DNA from 2 places in the Cupriavidus sp. 09_S30 genome. Region 2 is predicted to be linked to the other one. Evidence: predicted binding sites of a transcription regulator. Region 2 holds the regulator's gene; the other holds the start of a gene.

Region 1 (7,149 bases), on a different contig from region 2:
GTGCCGGCGAGGATGCCAAGCAGGGTGGACTTGCCGCTTCCGTTCTCGTCGCACAGCGCAACGCATCCCGTCTCGAACTGATGGTGCAGATCGCTGAACAGGACGTGGTCGCCGAAGCGTTTTCCGAGGTTTTCAAAACGAAGCATTGCGATATCCGTCAAACAAAGAGTTGCCAGGTGCCGACGACCCAGAGCGTGGCCAGGATCGTGCCCAGCAGCACCGATTGCCGCGGCGCGAAGCGCTGCGGCGCGTAGAGCAGTACCAGCAGCGGCGCACCGGAAGCCACGATCGCCACGGCGGTCCAGGCCGAGATGATGCCATGCGCGCTCAGCAGCCACGGTGCGACGGCGGCAAACGGCAGCCACAGGACGCCAACGGTCAGCAGGTCGGCGACCGTCAATGTGGCGCGGGACAGCGGCAGCGAGCGCATGAAGTGAGCCGCCCGCAGATGGGCGGCACGCAAATCGCGGAAGGTCGTGGCGACGATCAGGGCCAGTGCGGCGTGCGAGATCAGCGTCAGCGGCACTGCACGGACGTCGAAGTCCCACAGGTGGAAGAGGGCGTCGGTGCACGCCGTGAGCGCGCTCATCATCACGACACGCGCTAACACTTTCGCACTGCGATAGCGGAGGATGCCGGCTTCGAGCAAGGCAAGCGGCGGCGGTGCGAGCTGAGCGGCCGTGCGCGCGACGCCGGCCGGGACATGCGGCCGCAGGTGCCGGCGCGCATGCGCCGGTGGCATGGTGGCAGGCGGGCGTGCGAGAACAAATAGCGCCAGCAGCAAGGGCACCGCCAGCAGCACCGGTTTTAGCGGATGGTCGAATTGCGCCGCACCGACGAGCACGCCATTGGCCAGGAACAACATCCCGACGTGGCGGGCGTTGCGGGCGAGCGCGGCAAGCTGCAAGCCCAGCGTAATGAACGTCAGGGCGAGAATGAAGAGGTAGTTGGCGCTCCTGTTCGGCAGGAAGGCGACGGCAACCGCCGCGGCCAGAACCGTGAGCAGCAGCGGCGTGTTTGCGAGTGAGACAACGGCCACGTCCACGGCGCGGCGGCGTCCCTCGGATGTCGGCAAGGACTTGAGGTAGCCGCCGAATGGTCCGCCGGTAATCGCGCTACGCTGCATCAAGACCCAGAGCACGGCCGCGGCTTCGAGCAGGTGGACCCAGACAAAGCGCCACTCGACACTGTGCGTGGGCGCCAACGCCGCGAGCACCGGCGCGCCCAGTATCCGCGATTGCGCGAACACCGGCATGGCCGGCAGCAGCAGGAAGACGGACAGGCACAGCGCCTGCCAGTGTCTGCGCAGGGCGCGGGACGTCTCCAGGACGTACCAGCGCAGTCGACAGGACAGCAGCATTCCCGGATTCTCACAAACGTTGACGGGGGAATTCGCTATATTGCCACCGCCACCTGTCGCTCACAACCGCACGCCTCAGGCGCGGTGGAGCAGCAGCCGGCTTGCTTCTCCAACTCATTGCCACTAGGACCTCCGTGCGAAACTGACAGCCACTTCGATCGAATCAGCGCTGGGCGGCAATCGGCTCTGGCGGCTTGACCTGGGCGATCACGACGAGGATCACGGCTGCGTTACCCGGCTGCTGCGACTGCGAGTAGGCCGCGCGGGCATGGCCTGCCTTTTCGCCCAGCACATCGGCGAAGAAATCGGACGCGCCGTCGAGCACGGCGGCTTGCTGCAGCCAGCCCGGGGCACTGGTAATGTGGCCCTCGACGCGGACGATATGATCCAGTCGCTCGAAGCCGTTCAGATGCGCATGAATCTGCGCCAGCACGTTGAGCGCGGCCAGCTCCGCCGCGCGCTTGCCTTGCTCCAGTGTCAGCTCCTTGCCGACCTGGCCCTGCCAGACCACTTTCCCGTCCGCCAGCGGCAATTGCCCTGACACGAACAACAGGTCGCCTGCCTGGCTCACCGCGGTGTAGCTGCCCAGAGGCTGCGGGGGATTGGGCAGCACCAGGCCACGCGCTGCAAGTCTTTCCTGGACTGACATATTGGCTCCTCGGTTCCGATGGTCGTGGTTCATGGAGAGCACTCTAGTTGCCCGTCCTTGGTGGATAAAGCCACGACAGGGAACATCAATGCATACACCAGGGAATCAATCGCTGGCCCGGCGGCAGGATGTCGGGCCGGTGGCGCCGGCCGCACGCAGGAATGCGCCACATGCATTCGCGGCGCGGGCTCGGCTGGGGGCTTAAGCACACGTGAAGACGCGCTTCCGCAATGGCTGATTGTGCTGCGGGCCGCCAGGCGTGACCATGCAGGCCATGGCCTCGCTGGCTTGAGCCCGCGGTTGAACGGATCCGCTTCCGTGCAACCGGGATCGCCGCAATCTCCCAGGAACTGAACCGCGAGGGCTTGCACCGCGAGCCCCCGATGTCTCGAATCGCCAATACGTCGTACGCCTCCATGATCGAACAGACCCAATCCAACAACTACCAGGAAATCCGCGACGCCGTGCGCGCGCTGTGCGCCGAGTTCCCCGACGAGTACTTCCGCAAGGTGGACGAACAGCGGGCCTATCCCGAGGCCTTCGTCAACGCGCTCACCAAGGCCGGCTGGCTGGCGGCGCTGATCCCGCAGGAGTACGGCGGCTCGGGCCTGGGGCTGACCGAGGCCTCGGTCATCATGGAAGAGATCAACCGCTCCGGCGGCAATTCCGGCGCCTGCCACGGCCAGATGTACAACATGGGCACGCTGCTGCGCCATGGCTCCCAGGCGCAGAAGGAGAAGTACCTGCCGAAGATCGCCTCGGGGGAATGGCGCCTGCAATCCATGGGCGTGACCGAGCCGACCACGGGTACCGACACCACCAAGATCAAGACCAAGGCGGAGAAGAAGGACGGGCGCTACGTCGTCAACGGCCAGAAGGTGTGGATCAGCCGCATCCAGCATAGCGACTTCATGATCCTGCTGGCGCGCACCACGCCGCTGGCCGAGGTGAAGAAGAAGAGCGAGGGGATGTCCATTTTCATGGTGGACCTGCACGAGGCACAGAAGAAGGGGCTCGTCGTGCGGCCCATCCCCAATATGGTCAACCACGAGACCAACGAGCTGTTCTTCGAGGACCTGGAGATTCCGGAAGAGAACCTGATCGGCGAGGAAGGCAAGGGCTTCAAGTACATCCTCGACGGCCTGAACGCCGAGCGCACGCTGATCGCGGCGGAATGCATCGGCGACGGCTACTGGTTCATGGACCGCGTGACCAAGTACGTCAAGGAACGCCAGGTCTTCGGCCGTCCCATCGGGCAGAACCAGGGGGTGCAGTTCCCGATCGCGGAGTCCTTCATCGAACTGGAGGCAGCCAACCTCATGCGCTGGAAGGCCTGCGAACTGTTCGATGCGCACGAGCCGATGGGCGCCCAGGCCAATATGGCCAAGTATCTGGCGGCCAAGGCGAGCTGGGAAGCGGGCAATGCCTGCCTGCAGTTCCACGGCGGCTTCGGCTTCGCGTGCGAATACGACATCGAGCGCAAGTTCCGCGAGACGCGTCTGTACCAGGTGGCGCCGATCTCCACCAACCTGATCTACTCGTACGTGGCCGAGCACATCCTGGGCCTGCCGCGCTCGTTCTGAGCGCAGTTGCTGCACGATCGACGGCGCGGGCCGCTTCCGGCCAGGCAGGAGCGGCCCGCGCGGTACGACTGGCTCAGACCTTGATGTCGATGTTCTGGCCGAGATGCGGCGGGTTGCTGCCGCTCACGCCGACTGCGGGCATGGATTGCAGCAACTGGGCGACACCTTGTGCCCGCAGGTCGAGTGACTTGCGCAGCATCAGGAGCGCGGCAGGGTCGTCGCCCGGCGAGGTGGCGCTGAGCGAATTGATCAGAGCGGTGTTCATGAGTCTTCCATGAGGGTTGAGAGACGCGGCATGCCCTTTTACCCGCCTAAACGGGGGAACGGGAAAGCGGGCTGTCGATCAGGCATCCCGCCTCTGTGTTTTCGGCCGCGACCGCCACAACTTGAGCGCCGGGGGACCGCGCGGCCGCTCAACCCTCCCGCTCGCCAGCCGCCCGATGGATCGCCGCCCGGATGCGCGGATAGGTACCGCAGCGGCACAGATTGCCTGACATGGCCGCGTCGATATCGGCGTCGGTGGGCTTGGGCGTCTGCTTCAGCAGGGCGCAGGCCGACATGAGCTGTCCGCTCTGGCAATAGCCGCACTGCACCACATCCAGTTCGGTCCAGGCCGCCCTCAGGGCCTGCGCCTCGGGGCCTCGCAGTCCTTCGATGGTGGTGATCTCCTGCTCGCCGGCGGCGGCGAGCGGTGTGACGCAGGAGCGCACCGGCTTGCCGTTCAGGTGGACGGTGCAGGCGCCGCACAGCGCCATGCCGCAGCCGAACTTGGTGCCGGTCATCTTGAGTTCGCCGCGCAGGACCCAGAGCAGCGGGGTATCGGGCTCGGCCTGCACTTGCACGGCCTTGCCGTTGATCTTGAGTGTGGGCATGTCAGTCTCCGGACAGGTTGGGCGCGGCTCAGGCCAGCCGCAGCGGCAGCGCGCGCAGGCGTTGGCCGGTGAGGGCGAACAGGGCGTTGGCGACGGCGGGGGCGATGGGCGGCGTGCCCGGCTCGCCCACGCCTTCGGGGTGGGCCTGGCTGGGCATGATCTCGGTTTCGATGAGCGGGCACTCAGGGATGCGCAGCACGGGGTAATCGTGGAAGTTGCTCTGCTGCACCTGGCCATTGACGACGTGGATCTCGCTATACAGTGCCGCCGACAGGCCGAAGATCACGGCGCTTTCCATCTGCTGGCGGATCAGGTTGGGGTTGACCGGCGTACCGCAGTCGATCACGCAGATCACGCGATGCACGCGGATGCGCTTGTCCGGTGCCATCGATACCTCGGCCACCTGGGCGACGGTCGAGCCAAAGGACTGGTGCAGCGCCACGCCACGCGCGCGCTTGGCACCGTCGGCCGCGGGCGCGAGTGGCTTGCCCCAGTCCGCCAGCGCCGCCGCCCTTTGCAGCACGGCCAGCTGCCGCGGATGGTGTGCCAGCAGGCTCGCGCGGAAGGCGACCGGGTCCTTGCCGGCGGCCGCCGCCACTTCGTCGACGAAGCTCTCCTTGAAGAAGGCCTGGTGCGAGTGGCCGACCGAGCGCCAGAAGCCGACCGGCACGGGCAGGTCGACGATCTCGTGGGCGATGCGCGCATTCGGCCATTCATAGGGTTGGTCGAAGGCGCCCTCGGACGTGGTTTTGTCGGGCCCGGCGCCTGGCAGGCCGAAGCTGCGCGCCAGCACATTGGGCATGATGGCCTGGCCGGCCGAGGTGTTGCGCCAGGCGACCAGCGCGCCGGCGCTGTCCAGCCCGGCCTGGAAGCGGGAAACGCAGGCGGGTCGGTAGAAGTCGTGGCGGATGTCTTCCTCGCGCGACCAGATCGTCTGCACCGGCCGGCCCGGCACTTCTCGTGCGATCGCAGCGGCCTGTGCGATGTAGTCAGCCTCCAGGCGCCGGCCGAAGCCGCCGCCGAGCAACTGCACCTTGAGGTCGACCTTTTCCGCCGGAAGGCCCAGCACCTTGGCGGCCTGGTCGCGCGCGATGCGGGGCACCTGCGTGGATGCCCACACCGTGGCCGCGCCGTCCTGGAGCCATACCGTGCAGTTGGCGGGCTCGAGCGCGGCATGTGCCAGGTAGGGCGCGCGGTATTCCGCGCTGACCGTCTTCGCGGCGGAGGAGAGCGCAGAGTCGACGTCGCCCTGGCTGAAATAGGCGTGGCCGTGGGCCTTGTCCAGGGTTTCAGATAGCTGGCGGTAGATGGCGTCGCTGGAGATGCCGGCGGCCGCGCCATGGTCCCACTGCACGCTGACCTGCTTGAGCGCGCGCATGGCATGGTAGGGCGTGTCGGCGATGACCGCCACGCCACCGCTGCCGCCGTTGTGCGCATCGAACACGACTACCTTGACGACGCCCGGCAGGCCGGCGGCAGCCGCGCTGTCCACGCGGGCTGCCTTGCCGCCCAGCGTCGGGCACATGGCGACGCTGGCGTAGAGCAGGCCGTCAGGCGTGACATCGATGCCGAAGCGCGCCGAGCCGTCGAGCTTGGCGGCGGCCTCGATGCGGTGCACCGGCTGGCCGATCAGCTTGAAGCGGGACGGATCCTTGAGCGTCACCTTGTCGGGCCGCGGCTGCTGCGCGGCGAGCGCGGCCAGCTCGCCGAAGCTGGCGCTGCGGCCCGAGGCGTGCAGCACCTTGCCCGCCTCGGCGCGGCACTCGCTCGCGGGCACCTGCCATTGCGCGGCGGCGGCGCTGACCAGCATGGCGCGCGCCGAGGCACCTGCCTCGCGCATGGGCAGCCACAGGTCCTTGATGCTGGACGAGCCGCCCGTCATCATGGTGCCGATCTCGCGCATCAGCTTGCCGGTCATCCAGCCCGCCACGTGCTTGAGGGTGCCGTCGTTGTCGGGGTGGAAGGGCAGGCCGTCGACTGTCGCCGCGAGGTTGTTGTAGATCTTGTCGATCGGCGACTGCTCGACCCTGACCCGGGACCAGTCGGCGTCGAGCTCCTCGGCCAGCAGCATGGCCAGGCCGGTGTACACGCCCTGGCCCATCTCCGACTTGGCGATCACCACCGTGACGGTGTCGTCGCTTGCGATCTTGACCCAGCCGTTCAGGCCCGCCTGCGCCGGGCCCAGCGGCAGCGGATCCGCGGTGAGCAGGCGCTGGCGAGGGGGCATCACCGACCAGCCGATCACCAGTGCGCCGAGCGCTCCGGCGACGCCTGCGCTGCGGCGCAGGAAGGATCTTCGACTCAGCATGGAAGTCTCCAGATGCCGGGAGCCGTCCCGGCCAATGATGAGCGGGCGCCGCGCCGCTGGCGCGCACCCGGGAATCGCCGGCCCCGGCAGGGACCGCCTGGCTGAGGCGGTGTAGTGCTATCCGGGGCTTCCAATGTTGTCAGTGGAAACATAAACTAGCAATAGATGTAATCGCTGTCAACATCGCGCTGTCAACATCGCGCTGTCAACATCGAGCAATGACGGCTAACCCAGACCATGAGGACCCGATGACACGCCCAGCCAAGCGCGCCGCGGCGGCGCGCTACCACCACGGTGACCTGCAGGCCGCCCTGAGAGACGAGGCCGAGCGCATCCTCAAGACGCGCGGCGTGGCGGAAGTCAGCCTGCGCGAAGTG
Region 2 (7,149 bases):
CCGGTCAGCTGCAGGCCCTGCGCGTTGGTGATGCGGCCATCGGCCTGGCGCACGAACTGGCCGTTGCGTGCATAGAAGACCGAGCCGTCGGTACTCTGCATGCGGTAGAAGCCCGCGCCGTTGGTGATAGCGACATCAAGCGCGTTGCCGCTGTTCGAGATATTGCCCTGGTTGAAGGACTGGACCACCGAGTTCACGGAAGTGCCCAGGCCAATCTTGGTGCCGGCATAGACATCGGCGAATTGCGCGGTGGACTGCTTGAAGCCGACGGTGTTCGCGTTGGCGATGTTGTTGCCGATCACGTCCAGATTGGCGGAGGCGGCGTTGATGCCGCTTACCCCTTGACCGAAGCCCATATGAGTATCCCTTGTTGCCTGTCGTTCGTCGAAGACCGGCGCGTGTCCGCCGGACCGGGTGATTAAAGAATGCGGCGGATGTCGTTGACGTTCGCGCTCTGGCCGTTGCCGATGTCGGCCAGCACGCCGGTCGAATCGCCGCTGATGCTCTTGACGGTGCCGTAGTTCAGCGCCACCGGCGACACGCTCTTGCCGCTGGCAGTCGCCGTCACCTTGAAGGTGTAGTCGCCATCCGGCACGGCCACGCCAGCATCGTTCTTGCCATCCCAGCTCACGTCCTGCACGCCGGCGGTCTGGCCCTTCAGATCGATGGTGCGCACGACCTGGCCGGAGGAATCGACGATGTCGACCGTGACCGCATCGGCAGTCGACGGCAGGTCGATGCCGAACTTGCTGGAAGTACCGTCGGAGACGCTGATCTTCGAGCCCGGCACCATCACGGTGTGCCCGATCAGGGCAGTCGAACCCATCGCGCGGCTCGCGCTGACCTGGGACAGCAGCTGGTTCAGCGTGCTGTTCATGGTCTGCATGCTGCTGACCGTGCTGATCTGCGCCAGTTGCGAGGTCAGCTGCGAGTTGTCCATCGGGTTGAGCGGATCCTGATTGTTCATCTGGGTGACGAGCATGGTCAGGAAGTTGTTCTGCAGATCGGCGGCGCTGGCGCTGCCGGACTGCAGGCTCTGGGTCAGGCTGGTCGTCGTGCTGTTGACGTTGGAAGTGGTGGTCATGGCGGATCCGACTGTTTGGCGATGGGTACCCGGGCCTTACTGGCCGAGGGTCAGCGTCTTGAGCATCATGCTCTTGGCCGAGTTCAGCACCTCGACATTGGCCTGGTAGGAACGCGAGGCGGAAATCATGTTGACCATCTCCTCCACCGGATTGACGTTGGGCATGGTCACGTAGCCTTGGGCGTTGGCCAGCGGATGCGTGGGATTGAGCACCATGCGCGGCGGCGAGGGGTCTTCCATCACGCCCTGCACCTGCACGCCGCCGATGTCGCTCTGGCCCGGCGTGGGCGCCAGGCCGAAGACCACCTGCTTGGCGCGGTAAGGCTGGCCGTCCGGGCTGACCGCGCTGTCGGCGTTGGCCAGGTTGGAGGCGGTGACGTTCATCCGCTGCGATTGCGCGGCCATGGCCGAGCCGGCCACGTCGAAGATGTTCATTGCAGGCATGGCTCGCTCACTGCTGGATTGCCGCCAGCATGGTCTTGATCTTGGAGTTCATCACGGTCAGGTCGGACTGGAAGCGAACCGTGTTGTCGGCGAAGGCCACGCGCTCGGTATCCATCTCGACGGTGTTGCCGTCGATGCTCGACTGCAGCGGAATGCGGTAGGCCAGATCCTGCTGGCCGCCGGCGGATGCCTGTCCGGGCAGGTGGCGCACCGAGGTCGTGGACAGCGATACGCCTTGCGCCTGCGCGCCGCGCTCCATGGACTGCGCGAGCGTGCTGGAGAAATCGAAGTCGCGCGCCTTGAAGCCCGGGGTGTCGGCATTCGCGATATTGGCGGCCAGCACCGATTGCCGCTGGTTGCGCAGGCTGAGCGCCTCCTGCTGGAAACGGAATGCCGCGTCGAGTCTGTCAATCATGTCTGCATCTCGCGTGGAAGGGAGAACATGGGCGGCACCTGCCACCGCAATGCTTCTTCAGGCATGCCATCTTAGGTGTGGCTCCGCCAGGGCAATCGCATGAATAGGCGACGGAAACCCGCGCATTTCCCTCCCAAGCGCGCAGCACGCCTGCCTACAATGTGAGGCGTTCCGATACGCGCAGCCGACTCCTGGCGCGCGTTCCATGCTGGGAAGAAGAGATGAAGCCGCTCTATCGCGCAGGCCCGCTGCTGTTGATGCTGGCCGTGGCCGCCACGCAGGCTGCGCCGCCGCGCGCCGGCCAGGCCGGCGCCCCCGTCAGCCCGTTCGCCGACGACCCGGTGCGCCGCGCCGTGCAACAATTCCTCGAGCGTCAGACCGCCGGGCTGCCAGGCAAGGTCAGCATCCAGGTGGTACCGCCTTCGGGCGGACGCGCGCCGGACTGCCCCCTGCCCGATCCCTTCCTGCCGGCCGGTGGCTCGCCATGGGGCCGGGTGACGGTCGGCGTGCGCTGCGGCGGCGAACGGCCATGGATCCGCTACCTGCAGGCGCAGGTGGCCGTCATGGCTGACTACTATGTGGCCGCGCGCGCGCTGGCACCGGGCGAGCCGATCGCGCCCGCCGATCTCGAAGTGCGCCAGGGCGATCTTTCCACCCTGCCGCGCGCGGTGGTGACCGATCCGGCCCAGGTGGCAGGCGCGGTGGCGGCCAACCGCATCGCAGCGGGCTCCCCGGTCCGCGCCGACCTGCTGAAGAAGCCGGCGGCGATGCGCCCCGGCCAGGTCGTGACGGTGACCGTCGAGGGCGAGGCCTTCCAGGTCAGCAGCGAAGGCCGGGTGTTGACCGAGGCCGCCGTCGGCGCACCGGTCCAGGTTCGCCTGAAGAGCGGCCAGGTGGTCGGCGGGATCGCGCGCAGTGCCGACACCGTGGTCCTGCAGCAGTAATCCGGGCTGGCACTGGCGCGGGAGCAGTGCCGGGCCGGCCCCTGCCGGCCATGCGACAATGCCGACCAGGCCATCACTGGCCAGGCGAAGTCGGCCTAAAGTTCCGCGCCGAACTTCCGATATGCCAGAGGAACCCAGCAAGGAACACCCGTGAAGATCAATCAATCCACCTCGTCTCGGCCTGGCGAGCCCGCTGACGGCGCCACGCGCGCCGCCCCGGCCGCCAGCGCAGCGTCGCCGGTGCAGGCCTCGGGCGACGTGCACGTCAGCCCGCTGGCCGCCCAGGTCCGCGCGATCGGCGCGGGCCTGGTACAGGACAGCGACGATGACATCGACACCGCGCGCGTCGAGGAGATCCGCCAGGCCATCGTGGAAGGCCGGATCAAGATCGACCCGAGCAAGATCGCCGATGGACTGCTCGCCTCGCTGCGCGAGCTGCATCAGAACAAGTAGGTCAACAGCAGCCCTCTATCCGCGGAGAATGAAATGAGCCTGATCCGTAGCCTGCAGCACGAAACCGAGGCCGTGTCGGCATTTGCCGGCGCGCTGGCCGAGGAACGCGAGGCGATGAAGTCGGGCGATTTCGCCGCGCTCAGTACCCTGCTCGAGCGCAAGACCGCTCTGGCACGCGCACTGGCCGACATGAGCGCGGCGCGCGAGGCGCAGATGCGCGCGGCCGGCATCCGGGCCGACGCGAGCGGCCAGCTGGTCGGGCTGCGCATCGATCCGGCGGTCACGCTGGCGTGGCGTGACCTGCGGCTGGCAGCGCAATCCGCGCGCGACGCCAGTGAACTGAACGGCGCCGTGATCAACGCTCACCTCGAATTCACCAGCGCTGCGCTGCATACGTTGCGCCAGCGCGGCACCGATGCCGGCCTGTACGGCCGCAACGGCCGCGCCGAAGGCGCGACGCCCGGCGTCAGCCTGGCCTGCGGCTGAACAATGCCGGCGCCCCGGGGCAATCCCCGGGCGCCGGTCGCCCACGCTGACCTGCGCGGGCAATGCACCGGGCAGGCACACCGAAGCCACGGGCCGGCGTGCGGCCCACAGCCCGCCTGCCGCACCCCTAGTTCAATGATCCAGCGGACTAGCGGAAATTCACGATGACCTGATCGGAACGCCCCTGCAGCACGGGCGTCAGCGCGCCGCGTCCCGGCACCATGAAGGCAAAGACAAAACCCTGGCCGGCGTCGTCGCCACGAAAGGCGTCGGTGCGGCCCTGGGCATCGGGCAGCATCACGCAGCGCACCGAATTGCACAGATAGGCCTGCAGGTCCGGCGGAATCCCGCCGACAAAGGTGTAATGCCAGCGCACCGCCGTCACCACGCCTGCGGCCTGCGGCGGCCGGTAATTGGGCAGGATGGGCGGCGACATCGTGCGCATGCCGCGGCTATGCAGTGCGGGTCCCTGCACGGACGCCGACCACGAAAAGCTAGGCCCAGTATCGGCCGCGCGCGCCGTGCCGCCGGCCAGCACGAGCGACGACGTCGCGATGCAGAACACACAGACAGCCCGCGGCACGCGTGCACCGCACGGCGACGCCGTTGCCGGGCCGCCGGCGCGCATCAAAGCAGGCCCCGCAGCTGGTTGCGCAGCCGCGTGATCGCCTGGCCGCGGATCTGGCAGACGCGCGACTCTGTGACTTCGAGCACCGCGCCGATTTCGCGCAGGTTCAATTCCTGGTCGTAGCATAGCGACAAGACCAGCTTTTCCCGTTCCGGCAAGCGGTCGATGGCGCGGACCAGCGCCTCGCGCATGCCGCTTTCCATCAGCACCAGCAGCGGATCGCCGTCGTCGCTGCCGCCCAGGTGGCGGTCCAGGAAATCCTCTTCGCCGGAGCGTTCGAAGTCTTCGTAGTGCAGCAGCTGGCAGCCGTGCACCTCGTTGAGCAGCAGCTGGTATTCGTCCAGCGGCATCTCCAGCGCCTCTGCCACCTCGGAATCCAGCGGTGCGCGGCCCAGCTTCTGCTCCAGGCCGCGCACCGTGCGCTCGATCCGGCGCGTGAACTGGCGCAGGCTGCGCGACTGCCAGTCGTTGGCGCGCACCTCGTCGAGCATGGCGCCGCGGATGCGCTGGCTGGCATAGGTTTCGAAGCGGGCGCCATGGGTGTCTTCATAGCGCTTGGCCGCGTCAAGCAGGCCGATCATGCCGGCCTGGATCAGGTCATCGAGCTGCACGCTGGCCGGCAGCTTGGCCGCGAGCTGCAGTGCGATGCGGCGCACCAGCGAGGCATGCGCCTTGACGATATCCGTTTGTTCGAGCTTTCCCTGAATCGTGTACATGGTGGAACTCTCGTGGCTCCTAGAGCGCGAAGCAGTTTGCGGCCCCGCCGCGCGGGCACGGCATCGCCTCGGCCCGGGTGGGCGGCGCGGCACGGGCTGAGCGCGTGGCGAGGGGCATCGGCTTCAGTGAATGCGTGCTTGGTCCCGTTCCCCCGCCATGGGGGACAAGGACGACAAGGCGGACGGAGCGGGCGCAGCCTGCAGCGGCCAGCCGCCGATGCCGCTGGCGATGCGGCGCAGCGCGACGGTGGCAGGCGCAGCGGGATAGGCGTCGACGACGCCGCGCCCGAGCTGCTCGCCCTGCTGCACCAGCGGGTCCAGCGGCAGGTAGCCGGCACAGCTAGCCTCGACACCGAGGTACTGGCGGGCCGTACGGGCAAGATTGCCCGCGACCGCGGCGGCGATGCCGTCACCGGACGCGGCGTTGATCACCAGGTGGAAGTGGCGGCAGGCATAGCGGTGGTGCAGGCGCTTGATGCAGGCATAGGCCGCCGTGATGGAGGCCGCCTCGGGCCGCATCACGACCAGCAGGTTGTGCGCGATGCCGGACAGCGGCGACAGCCCGCCCTGCGCATCGGCCCGCGCATCGGCCACCACGGTGCGGAAGCCCGCGAGCGTGCCGGATAGCGCGGAGGCGTCAGGCAAGGCACCGCCGTCGGGCAGCACGGCGAGGCCGGACGGGTGTGCCGGCCCGAGCGCTTCCTCCAGCGTGGCGCGCGCCTGCAGCACGGCAGCCAGCGTGGCGCGCGGCGCGGCGCCGGCGAGCCTGGCGGCGCGGGCAGCGCGCTCGTCCTCATCGACCAGCAGTACGCGCTCACCCTGCCTGGCCAATGCACTCGCCAGGCCGAGCGCGACGGTGGTCGCGCCCGCGCCGGGCTCGCATGCCACCACCGCGATACGGCGCGTGGTGCGCGGTGCCAGCATGCGGCGCAGCCCTTCGGCCTGATCGGATGCCAGAGTATGCACTGACTTACTCTCCCAGCGGCGCGAGTTGCACGGTGGCATACCGCCCGGCCGATTCCTGCGCGGCGAGTGCTTCGGCCTGCGCGGTCGCGAAAGGTGCAGCCTGAGGCGTGGCCTCCGGCGCAGCCTTGCGCTCAGTGCGCGCCGGATAGTTTTCCAGCACGTCCAGCAAGGCAAGCAAGCGCGCCAGGCCTTCGACCAGCAGCGGCCCCTGCCCCGACTGCGCGCCCTTGCCCGCCACGCGGCCGGCAAGGCGGGCCAGGAAAGCCGGCGCCGAGGCCGTCGGTTCATGTTCGAGGCGCAGCGCGGTCAGGCCGGCCTGCAGCGCCAGCAAGGCGGTGCGGCATTGCGCTTCGTCAGCACTGGGCACCGCGCCGCGGGCAAGATGATCGAGCGCGTGCCGCAGCGTGCGGAAGCGCGCGTCGGCCACCTGGCCCCAGCGCGCCCAGCGCGCCAGTTGCCCGGTCTCGCCCGCCAACTCGGGATCGCACAGCAGATAGGCCGTCTCCAAAGACTTGCCGCTGTCCCGCTCGACCAGGCGCGACACCAGCAGGCTGGCCTCGATGCCGCCCTCGGCGCCACCGCGGCCGGCACGGCGTTGCAGCGGGCCCTCCGGCACGCGCACCGGCACCTGTGCCAGCCACTGGACGGCCTCCCGCCCCTGCACGGAGACGTCGCCCATGGCGTGGAAGGTCAGCGTCTCGGCCAAGGTCTCGATCTTCCAGGCAGCGCCGCCGCTGAGCACACGGCTGCCCTTGCGGGCCCCGGCGAGCCAGCGCTCCCCGCCCTGCTGCCAGCGGGCCAGCACCGCCGGGCCTGGCAGGGCATCGACGACGTTGACCACGGTACGCGCGGCGGCCAGCGCGGCCCGCAGCGTGGTCGCTTCGGCCTCGCCGGCGCCACCGCGCCCGCCTGTGACGGTGGCGGCCAGCGGATAGCCGTCGCGGTCGGCCAGCCACAGTGCGTACTGCACCGATTGCGGCGCACGCCGCCCGGGAGCCTGCACGGATGCGCTG

What was found. The regulator FliA, encoded in region 2, starts transcription of late flagellar genes. The targets are predictions, from matches to a motif close to CTAAAGTTTNNNNNNNNNNNGCCGNTA.
Region 1: the regulator FliA is predicted to act here: its motif matches at 3,957-3,983, upstream of AC1Z3O_RS10890 (YjfB family protein).

Annotation. Positions count from the first base shown of each region.
Region 1 covers NZ_JBXOWI010000001.1:2,293,015-2,300,163, reverse strand. Annotated here, with positions in the region: gene AC1Z3O_RS10910 (ABC transporter ATP-binding protein) at 1-146, opposite strand, end outside; gene AC1Z3O_RS10905 (DUF6136 family protein) at 158-1,360, opposite strand; gene AC1Z3O_RS10900 (RidA family protein) at 1,524-2,009, opposite strand; gene AC1Z3O_RS10895 (acyl-CoA dehydrogenase family protein) at 2,426-3,592, shown strand; gene AC1Z3O_RS10890 (YjfB family protein) at 3,666-3,857, opposite strand; gene AC1Z3O_RS10885 ((2Fe-2S)-binding protein) at 4,006-4,464, opposite strand; gene AC1Z3O_RS10880 (xanthine dehydrogenase family protein molybdopterin-binding subunit) at 4,493-6,772, opposite strand; gene AC1Z3O_RS10875 (TetR/AcrR family transcriptional regulator) at 7,021-7,149, shown strand, end outside.
Region 2 covers NZ_JBXOWI010000002.1:304,699-311,847, reverse strand. Annotated here, with positions in the region: gene flgE (flagellar hook protein FlgE) at 1-356, opposite strand, end outside; gene flgD (flagellar hook assembly protein FlgD) at 419-1,084, opposite strand; gene flgC (flagellar basal body rod protein FlgC) at 1,121-1,528, opposite strand; gene flgB (flagellar basal body rod protein FlgB) at 1,536-1,943, opposite strand; gene flgA (flagellar basal body P-ring formation chaperone FlgA) at 2,165-2,887, shown strand; gene flgM (flagellar biosynthesis anti-sigma factor FlgM) at 3,038-3,340, shown strand; gene AC1Z3O_RS21550 (flagella synthesis protein FlgN) at 3,374-3,826, shown strand; gene AC1Z3O_RS21545 (flagellar protein FlhE) at 3,975-4,454, opposite strand; gene AC1Z3O_RS21540 (RNA polymerase sigma factor FliA) at 4,454-5,170, opposite strand; gene AC1Z3O_RS21535 (MinD/ParA family ATP-binding protein) at 5,294-6,136, opposite strand; gene flhF (flagellar biosynthesis GTPase FlhF) at 6,141-7,149, opposite strand, start outside.